One region of the Afipia sp. MLSD5-FHT05B12 genome, then DNA from elsewhere that is predicted to be linked to it. Evidence: predicted binding sites of a transcription regulator. Region 1 holds the regulator's gene; each other region holds the start of a gene.
The links. The regulator PhoB, encoded in region 1, activates phosphate uptake and scavenging genes when phosphate is short. The targets are predictions, from matches to a motif close to TGTCATNNANCTGTCAT.
Positions count from the first base shown of each region.

Region 1 (4,611 bases):
TGGATTCAAGTTCCTCACGCAGCAGGCTGTCATCATCAAGGCTTGCGACCAGCAGCCCATCGACACGGTTGCCATGCGACAGTCGATGATAAACGGCGTCGGTCGCGCCTGATTCCCGGTGCGCAATCAGCAACGAATAGCCATGACGCGCCGAAGATTTTTCGGCACCGCGAATGGCGGACGCAAACACCGGATTGTCGAGTTGCGGAACGATAAGGCCGAGTGTCCGGCTGCGCGACGTCCGCAAACTCTGCGCGAGCGTATTTGGTGAATAATCCAGGCTACGAGCGCTTTCGAGAATCCGTTCGCGCGTCTCCGGGCGAATGCGTTGGCTCTCCTCACCGCGCAGCACCCGCGAAGCGGTGGATACGTCGACCCCCGCCATACGCGCAACATCGGCTAATCTTGGCCTCATCGATTCCAACATCCCAAGCGGCGACCAGCGCGGCGAGCGTAGACTTGGAGGCCTGATAAAACAAGCAATCCCCAGGCGCGGACTCGACGCAATCCGACGATCAATGTACAAGGCTTGCGGTCGAAAACTGAATAGGCCGGGTTAAAGCACGGATGCAGCCATGAATGTCACCATCTATCACAACCCGGACTGCGGAACGTCCCGCAACACGCTGGCTATGATCCGGCAAAGCGGCACCGAGCCGACGATCATTGAATATCTGAAGGAACCGCCCACCCGCGCAGAGCTGATCGAGCTTATTGCGGCGATGGGAGTTTCGGTGCGCTCACTTCTGCGCGAGAAAGGCACGCCTTATGCCGAACTTGGACTCGGCGACCCGAGGTGGACAGATAACGAGCTGATCGATCTGATGCTCGTACACCCAATTCTGATCAATCGGCCGATTGTCGTGACATCCAAGGGCGTCAGGCTGTGCCGACCATCGGAGGCTGTGCTCGACGTTCTGCCAAATCCGCACATTGGCAGATTCGTCAAGGAAGACGGCGAAATCATCAACGCGGTCTGACGGCACATCGCTAACCAACACCCCGCGCATGCGAGGTGAAGGTCAGATAGCCCGTGACTCAACCTTGTGACTCAGCCTTGGCGAAACGATCGTCAAGCGCGTAGCCCGCGCCACGGACCGTGCGGATCGGATCCGACTCGCGTCCAAGATTCAGGAGTTTCCTGAGGCGGCCGATATGCACATCCACCGTGCGCTCGTCGATATAAATGTCACGTCCCCACACGCCATCAAGCAGTTGCTCGCGGCTGAACACACGCCCCGGATGTTCCAGAAAGAACTCGAGAAGCCGGTATTCGGTCGGACCGAGATCTATCGGACGCCCGGAACGGGCAACACGCCGGCGGTCCCGGTCAAGCTCGATGTCGCCAAAGGCGAGAACTGTCGCGAGGCGCTCCGGACTGGCGCGGCGCAGCAAGCCTTTTACGCGAGCGAGCAGTTCGGGCACCGAGAACGGCTTGACGATATAATCGTCCGCGCCGGTCGCAAGCCCTCTCACTCTTTCGCTTTCCTCGCCGCGCGCAGTCAGCATGATGATCGGGATTTGCTTGGTTTCGGGACGCGCTCGCAGCCGACGGCACAATTCGATCCCAGATAGGCCCGGAAGCATCCAGTCGAGTACAATAAGATCGGGAACATGCTCCTTGAGCCGCGTATCAGCATCGTCGCCGCGGGCGACCGTTTCGACGTCGTAGCCCTCGGCATCCAGGTTGTAGCGAAGCAGCGTAGTCAACGCCTCTTCGTCCTCGACCACAAGAATTCGGGCGCTCATTTCCAGTCCTTCAGTTCTTCGTACAAATTAACTGCCTGACGCGACCGTTGCAAAGTTCGTCATATCGCCCTTCGGGCGCTGATCGAGCATCTGCTGGCCTTCGATCATGTAGAAAACCGTCTCGGCGATGTTGGTCGCATGGTCGCCGATACGTTCAATATTCTTGGCGCAGAACATCAGGTGAATACAGAAACCGATGTTACGCGGGTCTTCCATCATGTAGGTCAGAAGTTCGCGGAACAGAGAGGTGCAGATCGCATCGACCTCCTCATCCCCCTTCCAGACTATCATCGCGGCCGGCAGATCGTGCGCTGCGTAAGCATCGAGTACCGACTTGACCTGCGACTGCACCAGGTCGGTCATGTGTTCCAGGCCGCGGATCAATTTCAGCGGATGGAAATCACTATCGAGCGCCGCGACGCGTTTGCCGATATTCTTGGACAGGTCGCCGATGCGCTCCAGATCGGTCGCAACCCGCATCGAACTGACGATCTCGCGTAGGTCGACCGCCATCGGCTGGCGGCGAGCGATCGTGAGTACCGCACGCTCTTCGATCAGATGCTGCAACTTGTCGATCTCGAGATCGGCGGCGACAACGCGCTTGCCCAGCGCGACATCGCGCCGGATCAATGCATCGACGGAATCGACGATCTGCCGTTCGGCCAGGCCGCCCATCTCGGCAACAAGCCGGTTTAGCTCCTGAAGGTCTTCGTCGAACGCCTTGGCGGTATGATCTGAACCCATGGTATGTCTCTCCCGCGAATGCGCGTCAGCCGAAGCGGCCGGTGATGTAATCTTGCGTGCGCCGATCGGTTGGCGAGGTGAAGATTTTGTTGGTATCGTCGAACTCAACCAGTTCGCCGAGATACATAAAGGCTGTCTTGTCAGACACACGCGCCGCCTGCTGCATATTATGCGTCACGATGGCGATCGTGTAGTCTTCCTTGAGTTCCTGGATCAGTTCTTCAACCTTGGCGGTCGAAATCGGATCGAGCGCCGAGCAAGGCTCGTCGAACAGGATGACTTCGGGACGAACCGCGACAGTGCGTGCAATGCACAGGCGCTGCTGCTGGCCGCCTGACAGGCTGAGGCCGCTGGCGTTCAGCTTGTCCTTGACCTCGTTCCAGAGCGCGCCGCCCTTCAGCGCGGCCTCGACCCGGCCGTCCATTTCCGACTTCGATATCTTCTCATAGAGTCTGATGCCGAACGCGATGTTCTCATAGATCGTCATCGGGAATGGCGTCGGCTTCTGAAACACCATTCCGATCCGGGCGCGCAGCAGGTTCAAATCGAGCTTCGGATCGAGAATATTGGTCGAATCCAGCATCAATTGACCGACGGCGCGCTGACCGGGATAAAGATCGTACATACGGTTGAAGATGCGCAGCAACGTCGATTTGCCGCAGCCCGACGGACCGATGAAGGCGGTCACTCGGTTCTCGCCGAGAACAAGATTAATGTTCTTCAGAGCATGGTGCTCACCATAGTAGAAGTTCAGGTCACGCGCGGTCACCTTGGGCCGCGCATCAAGCCGGCCGGCACTGCCCGGCACGGGTCCACGGGAAAGATCTACGCTGACAGAAAGCTGTTCGTTCATTTCGATGTCCTCTCGGCGCCGAGAATGCGCGCGCCAACGTTAAGGGCAAGTACGGTCAAGGTGATAAGCAAAGCCCCGGTCCATGCGAGCTGTTTCCAGTAGTCGTAGGGGCTTTGAACGAAGTTGTTGATGGTCACCGGCAGGTTCGCCATCGTCTTGGTCAAATCGAGACTGAAGAACTGGTTGCTCAGCGCCGTAAACAGCAGTGGCGCGGTTTCGCCGGCAACACGCGCTGTCGCCAACAGCACACCCGTGATGAGGCCCGAACGTGCGGCACGATAAGCAATCCGCTTAATGACAAGCGAGCGCGGCAAGCCGAGTGCGGAGGCTGCTTCACGAAGCGGATTGGGCACGAGACCAAGCATGTCCTCGGTGGTACGCACAACAACCGGGATCACGATCACGGCGAGCGCCAGCGTGCCGGCCAGCGCCGAGAAGCCACCCATCGGGACAACGATCGCACCGTACACGAACAGACCAATGATGATCGACGGCGCGCTCAGCAGGATGTCGTTGATGAAGCGGATCACCGACGTCAGGCGGTCATGCTTGCCGTATTCGGCAAGATAGGTGCCCGCGAATAATCCGATCGGAGCGCCGATGCCGACGCCGAGTACCGTCATGATGATCGAGCCGACGATGGCGTTGAGCAACCCACCCTCGGTGGAACCAGGCGGCGGTGTGTTCTCGGTGAAGATGCCAAGATGCAGGCCCGCAAAGCCGTTGTAGAACAGCGTGAACAGGATAAGCGCAAGCCAGGTCACGCCGAAGACGGCTGCCCCAAGGCAGAGGAACCTGATGACGATGTCCCAGCGGCGGCGAGAGGCATAGATCGGGTTCATGGCTCAGTTCCCCGCCTTCTTTTCAAGACGCATCAGCATCAGCCGCGCCGCAGCCAACACGAAGAACGTCAGCACGAACAGCAACAGGCCAAGCAGAATAAGGCCCGACTGATGCAGCCCGTCGCTTTCGGCAAATTCGCTGGCAATAGCCGCTGAAATTGTCGTACCCGGAGCAAAGACCGACGAAGATATCCGGAACGAGTTTCCGATAATAAAGGTCACTGCCATCGTCTCGCCAAGCGCGCGGCCGAGAGCAAGCATGATGCCGCCGATCACGCCGACTTTGGTATAGGGAATGACGACGTTGCGGACGACTTCCCATGTGGTGCAGCCGACGCCGTAGGCCGCTTCCTTCAGAACCGGCGGCACCGTCTTGAACACATCGACAGAAATCGCGGTGATGAACGGGAGCACCATGATCGC
Region 1 is NZ_JBXAFS010000001.1:214,158-218,768, reverse strand. Features, by position in the region: gene AC1Q6J_RS00910 (LacI family DNA-binding transcriptional regulator) at 1-415, opposite strand, end outside; gene arsC (arsenate reductase (glutaredoxin)) at 576-980, shown strand; gene phoB (phosphate regulon transcriptional regulator PhoB) at 1,039-1,749, opposite strand; gene phoU (phosphate signaling complex protein PhoU) at 1,777-2,493, opposite strand; gene pstB (phosphate ABC transporter ATP-binding protein PstB) at 2,519-3,346, opposite strand; gene pstA (phosphate ABC transporter permease PstA) at 3,343-4,188, opposite strand; gene pstC (phosphate ABC transporter permease subunit PstC) at 4,192-4,611, opposite strand, start outside.

Region 2 (4,611 bases), on a different contig from region 1:
GTGTGGTTTTGGTTCGCAAGTCCGCAATGAACGCGCTGCGTTAACGATGCGGACTTGCGAACCACCACACTAGGGGCAGGCTGTGCATAGCTAGGAGAAAGGCCCTCGGGCGGTCAGCGGCGTCCCCATATCCTATGCAAGCCGTCCGAGGCCCGTTAAAACAGGAACAGCCGGGAAAAAGTCGCGTGAATCTGCCGAACATCATTACCCTGGGCCGCATCCTGCTGGTGCCGGTCATCGTCTGGGCCATCGCGTCGAACCAGATGACCATCGCCTTCGTGATCTTCGTGGTGGCGGGGGTCAGCGATGCCATCGATGGGTTCCTCGCCAAGCGATTCAACATGACCACCGAGATCGGAGCGCTACTCGATCCCGTGGCGGACAAGGCGCTGCTGGTCTCGATCTATGTTACGCTCGGGATCTCGGGCGACATCCCGCGCTGGCTGGTCATTCTTGTGGTGTCGCGCGACTTCATGATCGTGGGCGCGGTGATCATCTCGTGGCTGCTCGACAATCCGGTTCCGATGAAGCCGCTGATGGTCTCCAAGCTGAACACCGTTGCGCAGGTGGCGTTCGCCGCGCTGGTGCTGGCCTCGCTCGGTTTCCAGTTCAATGCGTCGCCCTATGAGGTCATTCTGGCGGGTTTCGTGACGGTCTTGACGCTGCTTTCGGTGTCCTTCTATCTCGTGGAGTGGGCACGGCACATGAGCGCGACCGCGCCGATCCCGTGATACATTTCGGAAGTCGCATGTTGTGCAGGTCGATGCGCTCGGCCGGGAGTATTGCGTGATAGCTCGCGTTCGCCCTCGTCAGTTGGCCCTTGCGCTGCCCCATGCGGAAAGCCTGACGCGCGACAATTTCCTTGAGGGCTCGGCCAACGCACAGGCGCTTGCGCTCACCGACGCATGGCCCGACTGGCCTAATCGCGTCATGATGCTGGTGGGGCCGGAGGGCAGCGGCAAAAGCCATCTCGCGTCAATCTGGGCGGATGAAGCCGGCGCCCGGGCGGTTGCCGCCCACACTCTGACCCCAGCTAACGTCCCCGGCGAACTCGCGACCGGCGCGCTTGTGGTGGACGATCTCAATCCGGCGGCCTTCGACGAGCGGGCGCTGTTTCATCTTTTGAATCTCGCGCGCGAAGACGAAGCCTATGTCCTGATGACGGGGCGAACACCGCCCGCGGCCTTTCCAGTGGAATTGCGCGATCTGCGCTCGCGGCTGCGCGCGGTGCCGGTGGTTACCCTGACCCCGCCGGACGACCAGTTGTTTCGCGCGCTGATCGTGAAGTTCTGTGCCGACCGCCAGATGACCGTTGACGAGAGTCTGGTCAGTTATCTCTCGACCCGCATCGAGCGGTCGTTCGCTGCGGCGCGGCGGACGGTCGAGATGCTGGATGAGGAGGCCCTGCGGCGTGGCGGACGGGTGACCAGGGCGCTGGCCGCGGAACTGCTGAAAGATCCTGCGGCCTGACCGCACAGGGGCTTGGTCGTTAACGGGTCCTGGCTCAGGATGTCATCGAACTGTCATGAGACTGGCACATTGTCTCAGTGGAACGGGACTAAGGTCCGGCCTGATGACATCGTATAAGGTTTCGCTTCATGGATGCCGTGCAAGCTACTGTAAAAAAAGAAGAAAATGAAGTAGTTTCGACCGTTTCCTCAATCGGATCGAGCCCGGAACGCTTCATCAACCGCGAATTGTCGTGGCTTCACTTTAATCGCCGTGTGCTGGAAGAAGCGGTCAACCCGAACCATCCGATGCTGGAGCGGGTCCGGTTCCTGTCGATTTCCGCCAACAACCTTGATGAGTTCTTCATGGTCCGCGTCGCGGGCCTCAAGGCGCAGGTCCGTGAAGGTATCACCGAACGCAGCCCGGACGGCTCGACCCCCACAGAACAGCTCGCCAAGATCAACGAGACCGTCTCGAAGCTTGCGAGCGACCAGCAGGCGATCTGGCGCGACTTGCGCGGCGCGCTCGCCGAAGTCGGCATCGTTCTGGTCGACGGCAAGGACGTCACCAAGGCCGAAAGCACCTGGATCGAGGATCACTTCCTTCACAATATTTTCCCGCTGCTGACGCCGCTGGCGATCGATCCGGCGCATCCGTTCCCGTTCATTCCGAGTCTCGGTTTCACCATCGCACTGCATCTGGCGCGCGTCTCTGACGGCAAGGCGATGAACGCGCTGATCCGCATGCCGGGCAAGATCGACCGCTTTATCCGTTTGCCCGCGGGCAAGGACGGTTCGGTTCGTCTCATCACGCTTGAGCAGGCCACGGCGCTGTTCATCGGCCGCCTGTTCCCCGGCTACGTGGTCAAGGGTGAGGGTGCGTTCCGCATCATCCGCGACTCCGAACTGGAAATTGAAGAAGAAGCCGAGGATCTCGTTCGCCTGTTCGAGTCGGCGTTGAAGCGCCGCCGGCGCGGATCGGTGATCCGTCTTGAAATCGAAGCCACCATGCCCGACGAACTGCGTGCCTTCGTGCAGCGTGCGCTGTCGACGCCGGATGACGACGTGTTGCTGGTCGATGGCGTGCTCGCCATGAACGAGCTGTCGCAACTGACGCGGCTCGATCGTCCCGATCTCGAATTCACGCCCTACGTCCCGCGTCATCCGGAACGTGTACGCGATCACGGCGGCGATATCTTCGCAGCAATCCGGCAGAAGGATCTCGTCGTCCACCATCCTTATGAATCGTTCGACGTCGTCGTGCAGTTCCTGCAACAGGCGGCTCGCGATCCCGATGTCGTCGCCATCAAGCAGACGCTGTATCGCACCTCGCGCGATTCACCGATCGTGCGCACGCTCGCCGAAGCCGCCGAAGCCGGCAAATCTGTGACGGCGCTGGTCGAACTGAAAGCGCGCTTCGACGAAGAAGCCAACATCCGCTGGGCGCGCGATCTTGAACGCGCCGGCGTCCAGGTTGTCTACGGATTCCTTGAACTCAAGACTCACGCCAAGCTGTCGCTGGTGGTGCGCCGGGAAGGCGCGGGGCTCACGACTTATGTCCACGCCGGTACCGGCAACTATCATCCCGTCACCGCGCGCATCTACACTGACCTGTCATATTTTACGTCTGATCCGGTGATCGCGCGCGATGCCGCGCGTGTCTTCAACTACATCACCGGCTATGCGGAGCCGCGCGACATCGAGAAGATGGGCGTGTCGCCGCTCACGCTGCGCAAGCGGATGCTTGAGCACATTCACGGCGAAGCGAATTTCGCGCGGCACGGCAAGCCGGCGGCGATCTGGATGAAGATGAACTCGCTGGTCGATCCCGACATCATCGACGCGCTCTACGAAGCCTCACAGGCCGGCGTTTCGATCGATCTGGTGATCCGCGGAATCTGCTGTCTGCGTCCCGGTGTTCCCGGACTTTCAGAGAACATCCGGGTCAAATCGATCATCGGCCGGTTCCTGGAACACGGGCGAATCTATTGCTTCGGCATGGGCCATGGCCTGCCGAGTGCGAAAGCTGCTGTGTATATCTCGTCGGCGGATATGATGCCGCGCAATCTCGACCGCCGTGTCGAGGTGTTGTGCCCGCTGCAAAATCCTACGGTGCATCAGCAGGTTCTCGAACAAATCATGGTCGCGAACCTGAAGGATAATGAACAGAGCTGGCAGTTGTTGCCGGATGGGTCGTCAACGCGTATGAAGGCCGCGAAAGGCGAGGAACCTTTCAATGTGCATGATTATTTCATGACGAATCCGAGTCTGTCAGGCCGTGGAAAGTCGCTTAAAGAATCTTCGCCACGCCGTCTTACGCGCCGTTCGGAGCGTTAGTGGTTCGAAGAACGAATCCGTGAGCCCGGCACTCGTTCGCGAGCGTCCTCGTGCTGCGCGCAAGCCATCGAAGAGCGTCGCTGTCATCGATATCGGATCGAACTCGGTTCGTCTTGTCGTCTATGAAGACAAGACGCGCAACCTCGCACCGATCTTCAACGAGAAAACGCTGTGCGGTCTCGGCCGCGAAGTGCAGTCGACCGGGCTACTTGCAACCGATGCCGTCGAGAAGGCGCTGGCCGCGCTAAAGCGGTTCAAGGCACTTTGCAAAATCATGAAGGTTGGCGAGGTCCATGCGATCGCGACGGCAGCCTGCCGCGACGCGTCCAACGGGCCGGACTTCATCGCCAGGGCCGAGCGCATCTGCGGCTGCCCCATCAATATCCTGTCCGGCGCGCGCGAGGCGAAGTTGTCCGCGCTCGGCGTCGCGTCAGGCGTCTACAAGCCGGACGGCATCGTCGGCGATCTCGGCGGCGGCTCGCTCGAACTTATCGATGTGCGCGGCCATCGCATTCGTTCAGGTACGACACTGCCGCTCGGCGGCCTCGCGTTGCAGGATGCGTCGCAAAAATCGCTGAAGAAGGCGGAGCGTATCGTCGCCGCCGGGCTGACCGGACTGCCACAGCTCAAGGCGGGCGCGGGCCGGACGTTCTATGCGGTCGGCGGCACTTGGCGCGCGCTGGCGCGCATCCATATCATCCAGAGCGGCTATCCGCTGCACGTGATGCACGGCTACACCATTCCGGCGAACGATGCGCTGGATTTTGTACGGCGGCTTCGCCGTCTGGCCGCGAGCAATACGCTCGCCGATATCGAGACCGTGGCA
Region 2 is NZ_JBXAFS010000008.1:129,146-133,756, forward strand. Features, by position in the region: gene AC1Q6J_RS13085 (CDP-alcohol phosphatidyltransferase family protein) at 186-731, shown strand; gene AC1Q6J_RS13090 (P-loop NTPase family protein) at 787-1,470, shown strand; gene AC1Q6J_RS13095 (RNA degradosome polyphosphate kinase) at 1,599-3,785, shown strand; gene ppx (exopolyphosphatase) at 3,805-4,611, shown strand, end outside.
Region 2: a site for PhoB is predicted at 1,511-1,527, ahead of AC1Q6J_RS13095 (RNA degradosome polyphosphate kinase). Genes of this name have one in related genera too.

Region 3 (4,611 bases), on a different contig from region 1:
TCCTGCGACCACCATCCGCATCGTCTGCATCGGTCTGATCGTCGCCGGGATCGTCGGGCTCAAGGTCGTCGCTTAGCTTTTCCGGGCATGATCTTTTCCGAAAACCGATTCCCGCTTTTCGGGATCATGCCTGTCAGCGCCAGCCCGCCAGCGTTACGGCGTAATAGGTGGCCGCCGCGACCAGCGCAGCGGCCGGGATCGTGAAGATCCAGGCCCAGACGATCGAACTTGCCACATTCCAGCGCACCGCGGACACGCGCCGCGCCGCGCCGACGCCAACAATCGCGCCCGTGATGGTGTGCGTAGTGGACACCGGAACGCCGAGGAACGTCGCAGCGAACAAGGTCGCTGCGCCACCTGTCTCGGCGCAGAAGCCCTGCATCGGCGTCAGCTTGGTGATACGCAGGCCCATGGTGCGAACAATGCGCCAGCCGCCCATCAGCGTGCCGAGCGCCATCGCCGCCTGACACGCGATCACCACCCAGAACGGCACGCTGAACTCGCCCCCGAGATAACCTTGCGAGTAAAGCAGCACCGCGATGATGCCCATGGTCTTCTGTGCATCGTTGCCGCCATGGCCGAGTGAGTACAGCGACGCCGATGCGAACTGCAAGATACGGAACGCGCGATCGACCGCGAATGGCGTCGAGCGTACCGAGGCCCACGAGACGATAGCGGTCAGCACCAGCGCCAGCAGAAAGCCGACCAGCGGTGACAGCACGATCGCGAGCAGCGTCTTCGACAGGCCGCTCCACACCGCGACGGAAATCCCCGCCTTGGCCATGCCGGCGCCGAGCAAGCCGCCGATCAGCGCGTGCGAACTGCTGGACGGCATGCCGAGGCCCCACGTCACCAGATTCCACACGATGGCGCCGATCAGCGCGGCGAAGATCACGTGAGCATCGATCGCCTCCGGATGGATGATGCCGGTGCCGATGGTCTGTGCGACGTGCAGGCCAAACACCGCGAACGCGATGAAATTGAAGAACGCCGCCCACGCCACCGCATAATGCGGCCGCAGCACGCGGGTCGAAACAATCGTGGCGATGGAATTGGCAGCATCGTGCAGGCCGTTGAGAAAATCGAACAGCAGCGCGACAGCGATCAATCCGACCAGGATGGGGAAAGCGAGCGAGGCATCCACGTGGGCGGTCCTGACCTTAGACTTGTTCGATCACGATGCTGTTGATCTCGTTCGCCACGTCGTCGAAGCGGTCGGCGACTTTCTCCAGATGCTTGTAGATTTCGGCGCCGACCACGAAGTCCATCGCGCTGCCGTCGCGGTGCTTGAGGAACAGCTCCTTGAGACCGATATCGTTCAGGTCATCGACGCGGCCTTCGAGCCGCGTGATCTCCTCAGTCAGGGCGGTCAGCGTGGTAACGTTCGCCCCCATCGCCTGCATCAGCGGCACGGCCTTCCCGACAAGATTCGCGCACTGCACGAGGATGGCGCCGATCTCGCGCATCGGCGGTTCGAAGACCCGTACCTCGAACAGCATCACCGCCTTGGCGGTCTGCTGCATCTGGTCGATGGCGTCGTCCATCGACGTAATGAGGTTCTTGATGTCACCGCGGTCGAACGGCGTGATGAAGGTCCGGCGGACAGCGGTCAGAACTTCCCGCGTGATCTGGTCGGCGTCGTTCTCGAACTGGTTGACACGCTGGCAGTAAACCGGGGTCTCCTCGCCGCCGCGCATCATCCCCTCGAGTGCCTCGGCGCCTTGCACGATGGCTTGGGAATGCCGGGCGAACAGGTCGAAAAACCGCTCCTCCCGGGGCAGCAACCTACGAAACCAGCCAAGCATTGATCTTTCTCCGGCACGACAGAACGCGTCACATATCTGTCATAAACCGTTTCGCAGACCAACAGGCACCTGCCCGGCGTCTAAACGCCGGTCATCCACTGATTTATCGAAGCAAAAAGCCCCGCGAAACCGGACGCTTAGAGCGACCGCTTGAAGAAATGGGCGATTTCGCCGACGACGCCGCGGCGGAAGGTCAGCACGCAGATCACGAAGATCGCGCCCTGAATCACCGTGACCCATTGCCCGAACCCGGCCAGATACTGCTGCATGGCGATGATGACGAAGGCGCCGACGACGGGCCCGAACACCGTACCGAGGCCGCCAACCAGCGTCATCAGCACGACTTCGCCGGACATGGTCCAATGCACGTCGGTCAGCGACGCGTTCTGCGCCACGAACACTTTCACCGCGCCGGCCAGGCCCGCCAGTGTTCCCGACAGGATGAACGCCAGCAGCTTGTACTGGTCGGTCTTGTAGCCGAGCGAAATCGCGCGCTGCTCGTTCTCGCGGATCGATTTGAGCACCTCGCCGAACGGCGAGTTGATGGCCCGGTAGATCAGCAGGAAGCCGAGCAGGAAGATCCCCAGCACCACGTAATAGAGCGTGGTCGGCTTCGACAGGTCGAACAGGCCGAACATCATACCCTGCGGAATGCCCTGGATGCCGTCTTCACCGTGAGTGAACGGCGTCTGCAGATAGATGAAGAACAGAAGCTGCGAAAGCGCCAGCGTGATCATCGCGAAGTAGATGCCCTGCCGGCGGATCGCGATCAGGCCCGTGATGACGCTGAGCGCGGCGGCGGCAACGACGCCGAGGATGATGCCGATTTCGGGCGGCACGCCCCACACCTTCAGCGCATGCGCGGTGACATACCCCGCTGTGCCAAGGAACATCGCGTGGCCGAACGACAGCAGGCCGCTATAACCGATCAGAAGATTGAAGGCGCAGGCGAACAGCGCGAAGCACAGCGCCTGCATCACGAAATACGGATAGAGCCCGGTCAGCGGCACGATAGCCAGCAAGATCGTCATGACGGCGAACGCGATCATTTCGTCGCTGGTGCGCCCCTTCACGGGAACGGCGTTGTCGGTGATTGTGGTCATACGAGTGTCCTGAATCCGAAGTTCGCCTCATTTTGCAGCGCATCCCCAAGCGAACTTCGGATTCGAAAGGACACTCGCAAAATATAAATTCTAGTGTGGCTTTGGTTCGCACGTCCGCAAATGAACGTGCAGAAACCTGGTTGCGGACGTGCGAACCGCCACACTAGTTCGCCCGCCCCGTCAATCCAGTCGGCTTTACGAGGAGCACCAGCACCATCAGCACGAAGACCACGGTGTTGGACGCCTCGGGATAGAAATACTTGGTCAGGCCTTCGATCACACCAAGCGCAAATCCGGTGATGATCGAGCCCATGATCGATCCCATGCCGCCGATCACCACGACGGCGAACACGACGATGATGAGATCCGCGCCCATCAGCGGCCGCACCTGGTTGATCGGCGCCGAGAGCACACCGGCGAGCGCGGCGAGACCGACGCCGAGGCCGTAGGTCAGCGTGATCATGCGCGGCACGTTGATGCCGAAAGCGCGCACCAGCGTCGGATTTTCGGTCGCGGCGCGCAGATAGGCGCCGAGCCGCGTGCGCTCGATCAGGTACCAGGTCGCGATACACACGATGAGCGAGAAGATGACGACCCAGCCGCGATAGATCGGCAGGTACATGAACCCGAGATTGACGCCGCCCTTCAGAATATCCGGAATGGCGTAAGGCAGTCCGGACGATCCGAAATAGTTCTGGAACACGCCCTGGATAATCAGCGCCACACCGAACGTCAGCAGCAGTCCGTACAGATGATCGAGGCCCGTCAGCCATTGCAGCATCGTGCGCTCGAGCACGATTCCGAACGCACCGACGATCAGCGGCGACAGGATCAGCGCCCACCAGTAGTTGATGCCGAAAAGGTTCAGCAGGAAATAAGCGACGAACGCACCCATCATGTAGAGCGCACCGTGCGCAAAATTGATGATGTTGAGCATCCCGAAAATAACAGCCAGCCCAAGACTAAGCAGCGCGTAAAACGAGCCGTTGATCAGTCCGACCAGAAGCTGGGCGTAGAGAGCTTGCATCGTATCGATTCTTTCGCGCGCAGTTGGAGGCGGTATTGAGAGAATGCCCGGCGGCGTGAAGCCGCCGGGCGATTGCTGTTACTTCTTCACCAGCGGGCAAACGCTTTCGGACAGCGGCCGGAAGGCCTGCTCGCCCGGCGTGGTGCCGACCAGCTTGTAGTAATCCCAAGGGCCCTTCGACTCCGACGGCTTCTTCACCTCGAAGAGATAGGCCGGATGGATCTTGCGGCCGTTCGGCTGGATCGAGCCCTTGCCGAACAGCGCGTCGTCGGTCGGCATTTCCTTCATCTTGGCGACGACCTTGGCGCCGTCATGCGGATTGCCGCCGAGAGCTTCCAGCGCCTTGAAGTAGTGGATGAGACCGGAATACACGCCCGCCTGTATCATGGTTGGCATCGCCTTGTTCTTCATGCGTTCAGAGAACCGCTTGGAGAAAGCGCGCGTGCCGTCATTCGTGTCCCAGTAGAACGTCTCGGTGAAGTTCAGCCCCTGCGCGACATTCAGGCCGAGCGAGTTGACGTCGGTGATGAACATCAGAAGACCGGCCAATCGCTGACCGCCCTTGACGATGCCGAACTCAGCGGCCTGCTTGATCGAGTTGGTGGTGTCGCCGCCCGCGTTGGCGAGACCGACGATCTTCGCCTTCGAGGCCTGCGCCTGAAGCAGGAACGAGGAG
Region 3 is NZ_JBXAFS010000008.1:53,545-58,155, reverse strand. Features, by position in the region: gene sugE (quaternary ammonium compound efflux SMR transporter SugE) at 1-76, shown strand, start outside; gene AC1Q6J_RS12725 (inorganic phosphate transporter) at 134-1,144, opposite strand; gene AC1Q6J_RS12720 (DUF47 domain-containing protein) at 1,161-1,805, opposite strand; gene AC1Q6J_RS12715 (branched-chain amino acid ABC transporter permease) at 1,943-2,908, opposite strand; gene AC1Q6J_RS12710 (branched-chain amino acid ABC transporter permease) at 3,072-3,935, opposite strand; gene AC1Q6J_RS12705 (ABC transporter substrate-binding protein) at 4,014-4,611, opposite strand, start outside.
Region 3: a site for PhoB is predicted at 1,832-1,848, ahead of AC1Q6J_RS12720 (DUF47 domain-containing protein). Genes of this name have one in related genera too.

Region 4 (4,611 bases), 160 kb from region 1:
CATGAACAACCTGAAGACCGATTTCTACAAGACGCTGCTGAAGGTCCCGGAAGACAGACTAACGGATCACGAGCGCGCGCTGCGCGATCACTTCGCGGACCTGCCGGAAATCACCATCTTGCAGATGATCTATCAGCAGAAGGCCTATGAAGGCGACTCCAAGGACCACGAATTCTCCGCCACCTCGATGCGCGAGCACTGGCTGAGCGGCCTTGAGGACACGCGCCGCACGCTGAAGCGGCGCGAATGGCTGGCGATGCCGGAGGCTGGGATGGGCATCGTCATCCACGACGTGCATCGCGAGAAGGACTATTGAGCTTCTGCGATATCTCGTTTGAAGAGAAAGCCCGCGCTTTTCGCGCGGGCTTTTCGTTGTCTACTACCGCTGTTGCAGCGTTGGATCAGAACAGGTGCGAGAACAACACATAGAGGCCCGCCGACAGGCAGATCGCAGCCGGCAGGGTCAGCACCCACGCCATCAGCAGGTTGCGGATGGTCGCCATCTGCAATCCCGAACCGTTAGCCGCCATCGTTCCGGCAACGCCGGACGACAGCACGTGGGTCGTCGAGACCGGAAGGCCGAAAATGTCAGCCGCACCGATCGTCCCCGCTGCAACGAGCTCGGCAGATGCACCCTGTGCGTAGGTCAGGTGCGTCTTTCCGATCTTTTCGCCGACAGTGACAACGATGCGCTTCCAGCCAATCATGGTGCCAAGGCCGAGCGCGATAGCCACCGCGATTTTCACCCAGGTCGGAATGAATTTCGTGGCGCTGTCGAGAGAGCCTTTGTAGGCGTTGAGCGTGGCGACCTCTTCCTTGCTCAGGTCGTTTTCCTTGTCCTTCATCAGGAAGCGGATGGCCTCCGAAGTGAGGTACATATCGTTGCGGGTGTTACCCACCGCCTCGGCAGGAACCTTGTTCAACGTGCCGTACTTCTGCACCTGATCGCCGACGTCCTTCACGAGGATCGCCAGCGACGGATAAGTGCCTTCGCTAATCTTGTGCAGCGAGACGTATTGCGTCACTGCCGGACGGGGGTCACCGATGACGCTGTGACCAGCGCCTTTCGCCGCGATGACCTTGGAGGCGGCCTCTGAGGTCTGCTGGAACTTGACGACCTGCGATTCCGGCAAGGCGCGGTTCAGCGCATAGGCCGTCGGCACGGTGCCGATCAGGATCAGCATGATGAGGCCCATGCCTTTCTGACCGTCGTTTGAGCCGTGCGCGAAGCTAACCCCTGTGCAGGTCGCAATGAGAATACCGCGAATCCACAGCGGCGGCGGCTTGTTTCCTTCCGGAGCAGCGTAAAGCGCGGGATTCCGGATCACAAATTTCAACACCAGCAAGAGAAGCGCGGCCATGCAGAAGCCGAACAACGGCGAGAGCAGCAGCGCGTAACCGATTTCGGTGGCCTTGGTCCAGTCGACACCCGACGTGCCGTCACGTCCGCGCATCACCGCATTGGCGACGCCGACGCCAATGATCGAGCCGATCAGCGTGTGCGAGCTGGACGCCGGAAGACCGAAGTACCAGGTGCCGAGATTCCAGATAATGGCTGCGATCAGGAGCGCGAACACCATGGCGAAACCAGCGCTGCTTCCGACCTGAAGAATGAGTTCAACCGGCAGCAGCGAGACAATGCCGAATGCGACCGCGCCGCTCGACAGCAACACGCCGAGAAAATTGAAAAAGCCCGACCACATCACTGCAAATTCGGCTGGAAGCGAATGGGTATAAATCACCGTTGCGACAGCGTTCGCGGTGTCGTGGAAGCCGTTGACAAACTCGAAGCCGAGCGCAATCAGCAGTGCGATGAACAGCAAGATGTAAGGAAGATAGGTCGTTACCTTGGTGCCGGTTGCGTCGATATCGACGTAAATGCTGTAGGCAACGAATAATGCACCCGCGGCAAGGATGCCAAAAAACAGAATCATTGTCAGCGGGTTGAAACCTTTATCGAGATTAGGCCTTGAGGCCGGTTCGATGGTTTGCCCATCGGCGATCCCGGAATTCAATGTAATGTCGCTCATCTCATACCCCTTATGAAACTCAGGGGTTCTATTTGACTGGTTAACTTGAAGGTTGGATGACACCTTTCATATCGGCCCAGCGACGTACTGAATCCTGCCGACGGGGCGCCGCGCGAAAGTCCTGGAGTTGTTCGGGAAATGCAGTGAGCTAACGCAATGCGCCCGCTCTCTTTTGCTCGTTCATCAATTCAAGCAACCAGGCCAGGCTGATACCCAGACCGAGACCGAGCAACACGCTGACGAGCAGAACCCCGACAGGGAATGTACGGCCAGATACCAGCGGTACCGTTGCGCGGCTCAATATCCGGGGGCTCGCATTGTCCGGTTGCTGTTGCTGAGACCGGGCCAGGATCGCCTGATACGCGGCACGGTTTGCCTCGACCTCTCGTTCCAGTTCCTTGAGGCGGGCAATCACTTCGTTCGTCTTAATGAGGTTTTGTCTCGATGCTTCAAGGCGGCTCTTGAGCTGAGTCAGAATACCACGGGTACGTTCCAGTTCGGCTGTGACGGACTGAGCCACATCCTGAATTGACCGCTCCAGCAGCCGTCTGGCTTCGGCCGCTCGCATCCTGGCAATCACACGGTCGGGGTGACGGGGCCCGAGCGTATCGGACAGATCAATTTCCAGCTGCCTTGCGGCGGCATAGCGGGTTCTGAACGTCCCAATTGCTCCTTCCCGGATCGTATCCGGTATTCCGCCGCCATCGAGGGTTCTTCTGGCACGCTGGATCTGATTCAGCGTCGAACGCAAACCACCGGCCTTGGCCTCAGCCGCGGTGATCTGGTCTGAAATTTCGCTCACCTGTTTCTCGGCACCGGACTGGCCACCAGCCATCATCGCGCGGCTATCGCTGCGATATTTTTCATAACGCCGTTCGGCTTCCAACGAGCGGGTCTGAAGCGTTTCCAACCGTCCGGCGAGAGGTGCCACGGCGCCCGATGCTGCCTCCGCACCGGCGCGCTCCTGTTCCTCCATATAACTATCCATCACCGCGTTGGCGATACGCGCCGACGTTTCGCGGTCCAGCGTGACGACGTTAATGTTCACCGTGTTAGAGGTGGAGTTACGAACGATGCTGATCGCACGGTTCAACTGACGCAATGCCACTATGTGCGGCTCGGTTGCAGGGACAAGTCCGACACCGGCAAGGAGCGTGAAGAGAATCCCTTTCGATTTGCCGCCAAAAAGCGGATCGGTGTCGAGCTTCTGTCTTGCGATAACCTTGTCGAGGACGCTACGCGACGTCAGGGCGCCGATCTCGCTGTCGATACCGGCTGCGGCAGCTTCCGGTTTGCCGGCATCGGCTGTCACCTGAGCAGGCAAACCGAGCAGAATCTGGCCGGATGCGACATACCGGGGAGCCGACAGCAATATCCAGGCAAGGCTGAGCGTGGCGCAGATGGCGGTTACCGCGCCGATAAACGCCGCCCGGCGGCGCAACATCGCTGCAAACCCGTCCACATCCAGGGCAGGTACCTGAATCCGGGACAGGTACGCATCGCGCCTGTCGTTTTCGGAAATCGCCATGCCAACGTCCCCGCGCTACGCGTCTTGGGACCGGATCATCCGACAAATCGGCACGCATTGCGAGGCCAATACCTGTCCAAGCGGCGCAAAAATGGTCACCTGCTAGCGTTCGACGAACGCCTTTTCGATGACAAACTCGCCGGGCTCGCCGTGGTTGCCTTCGGTGAATCCCTTGTCGAGCAGCAGCGCCCGCGTGTCCTGAAGCAATGCCGGGCTGCCACAGATCATGACGCGGTCGTGCGCGGCCTCCAGCGGAGCGAGGTCGGTATCTGCGAACAGCTTGCCCGACGTCATCAGGTCAGTGATCCGGCCGCGATTGCGGAATGGATCGCGCGTCACCGTCGGGTAATAGATCAACTGGTTGCGGACCAGCTCGCCGATCAGATCGTCCTTCGGCAACCGCTCAGTGATCATCTCGCCATAGGCGAGCTCGGCGACACGGCGGCACCCGTGCAGCAGGACCACCTTTTCGAAGCGGTCATAGGTTTCGGGGTCCTTGATGACACTGAGGAACGGCGCAAGCCCGGTCCCGGTGCCGATCAGATAGAGATTCCGGCCGTTCTTCAGATTGTCGATCACCAGCGTGCCGGTGGCCTTGCGCCCGACGATAATCTGGTCGCCTTCCTTCAGATGCTGAAGGCGCGAGGTCAACGGACCATCCGGCACCTTGATCGAGAAGAATTCCAGCCGGTCTTCGTAGTTGGCGCTCGCGACGCTGTAGGCGCGCAGCAGCGGTTTCTCGCCGACCTTCAGGCCGATCATGGTGAATTCGCCGTTGCGGAAGCGGAATGACGGATCGCGCGTCGTCGTGAAACTGAACAGCGTATCGGTCCAGTGATGAACACTGAGAACGCTCTCCTGATTGAAATTGCTCATTTCGCTCGATCCGGTGTGCAGAGCCAACGACGGGGCAAAATCAGAAACACGGAGACAGATTGCCTCGCCAATTCATTTGTGTACTAATGAATAATCCGGCTTGATCCTGCCGTCAAGCCGCGCTCAAGTTGGAGCCGACCCGCTGAAAAGGCATTGCACGGAAGGGAAGAATCCATG
Region 4 is NZ_JBXAFS010000001.1:372,979-377,589, reverse strand. Features, by position in the region: gene AC1Q6J_RS01625 (patatin-like phospholipase family protein) at 1-316, shown strand, start outside; gene AC1Q6J_RS01620 (inorganic phosphate transporter) at 402-2,030, opposite strand; gene AC1Q6J_RS01615 (GumC family protein) at 2,179-3,558, opposite strand; gene AC1Q6J_RS01610 (ferredoxin--NADP reductase) at 3,661-4,434, opposite strand; gene AC1Q6J_RS01605 (amidohydrolase family protein) at 4,609-4,611, shown strand, end outside.
Region 4: a site for PhoB is predicted at 2,076-2,092, ahead of AC1Q6J_RS01620 (inorganic phosphate transporter). Genes of this name have one in related genera too.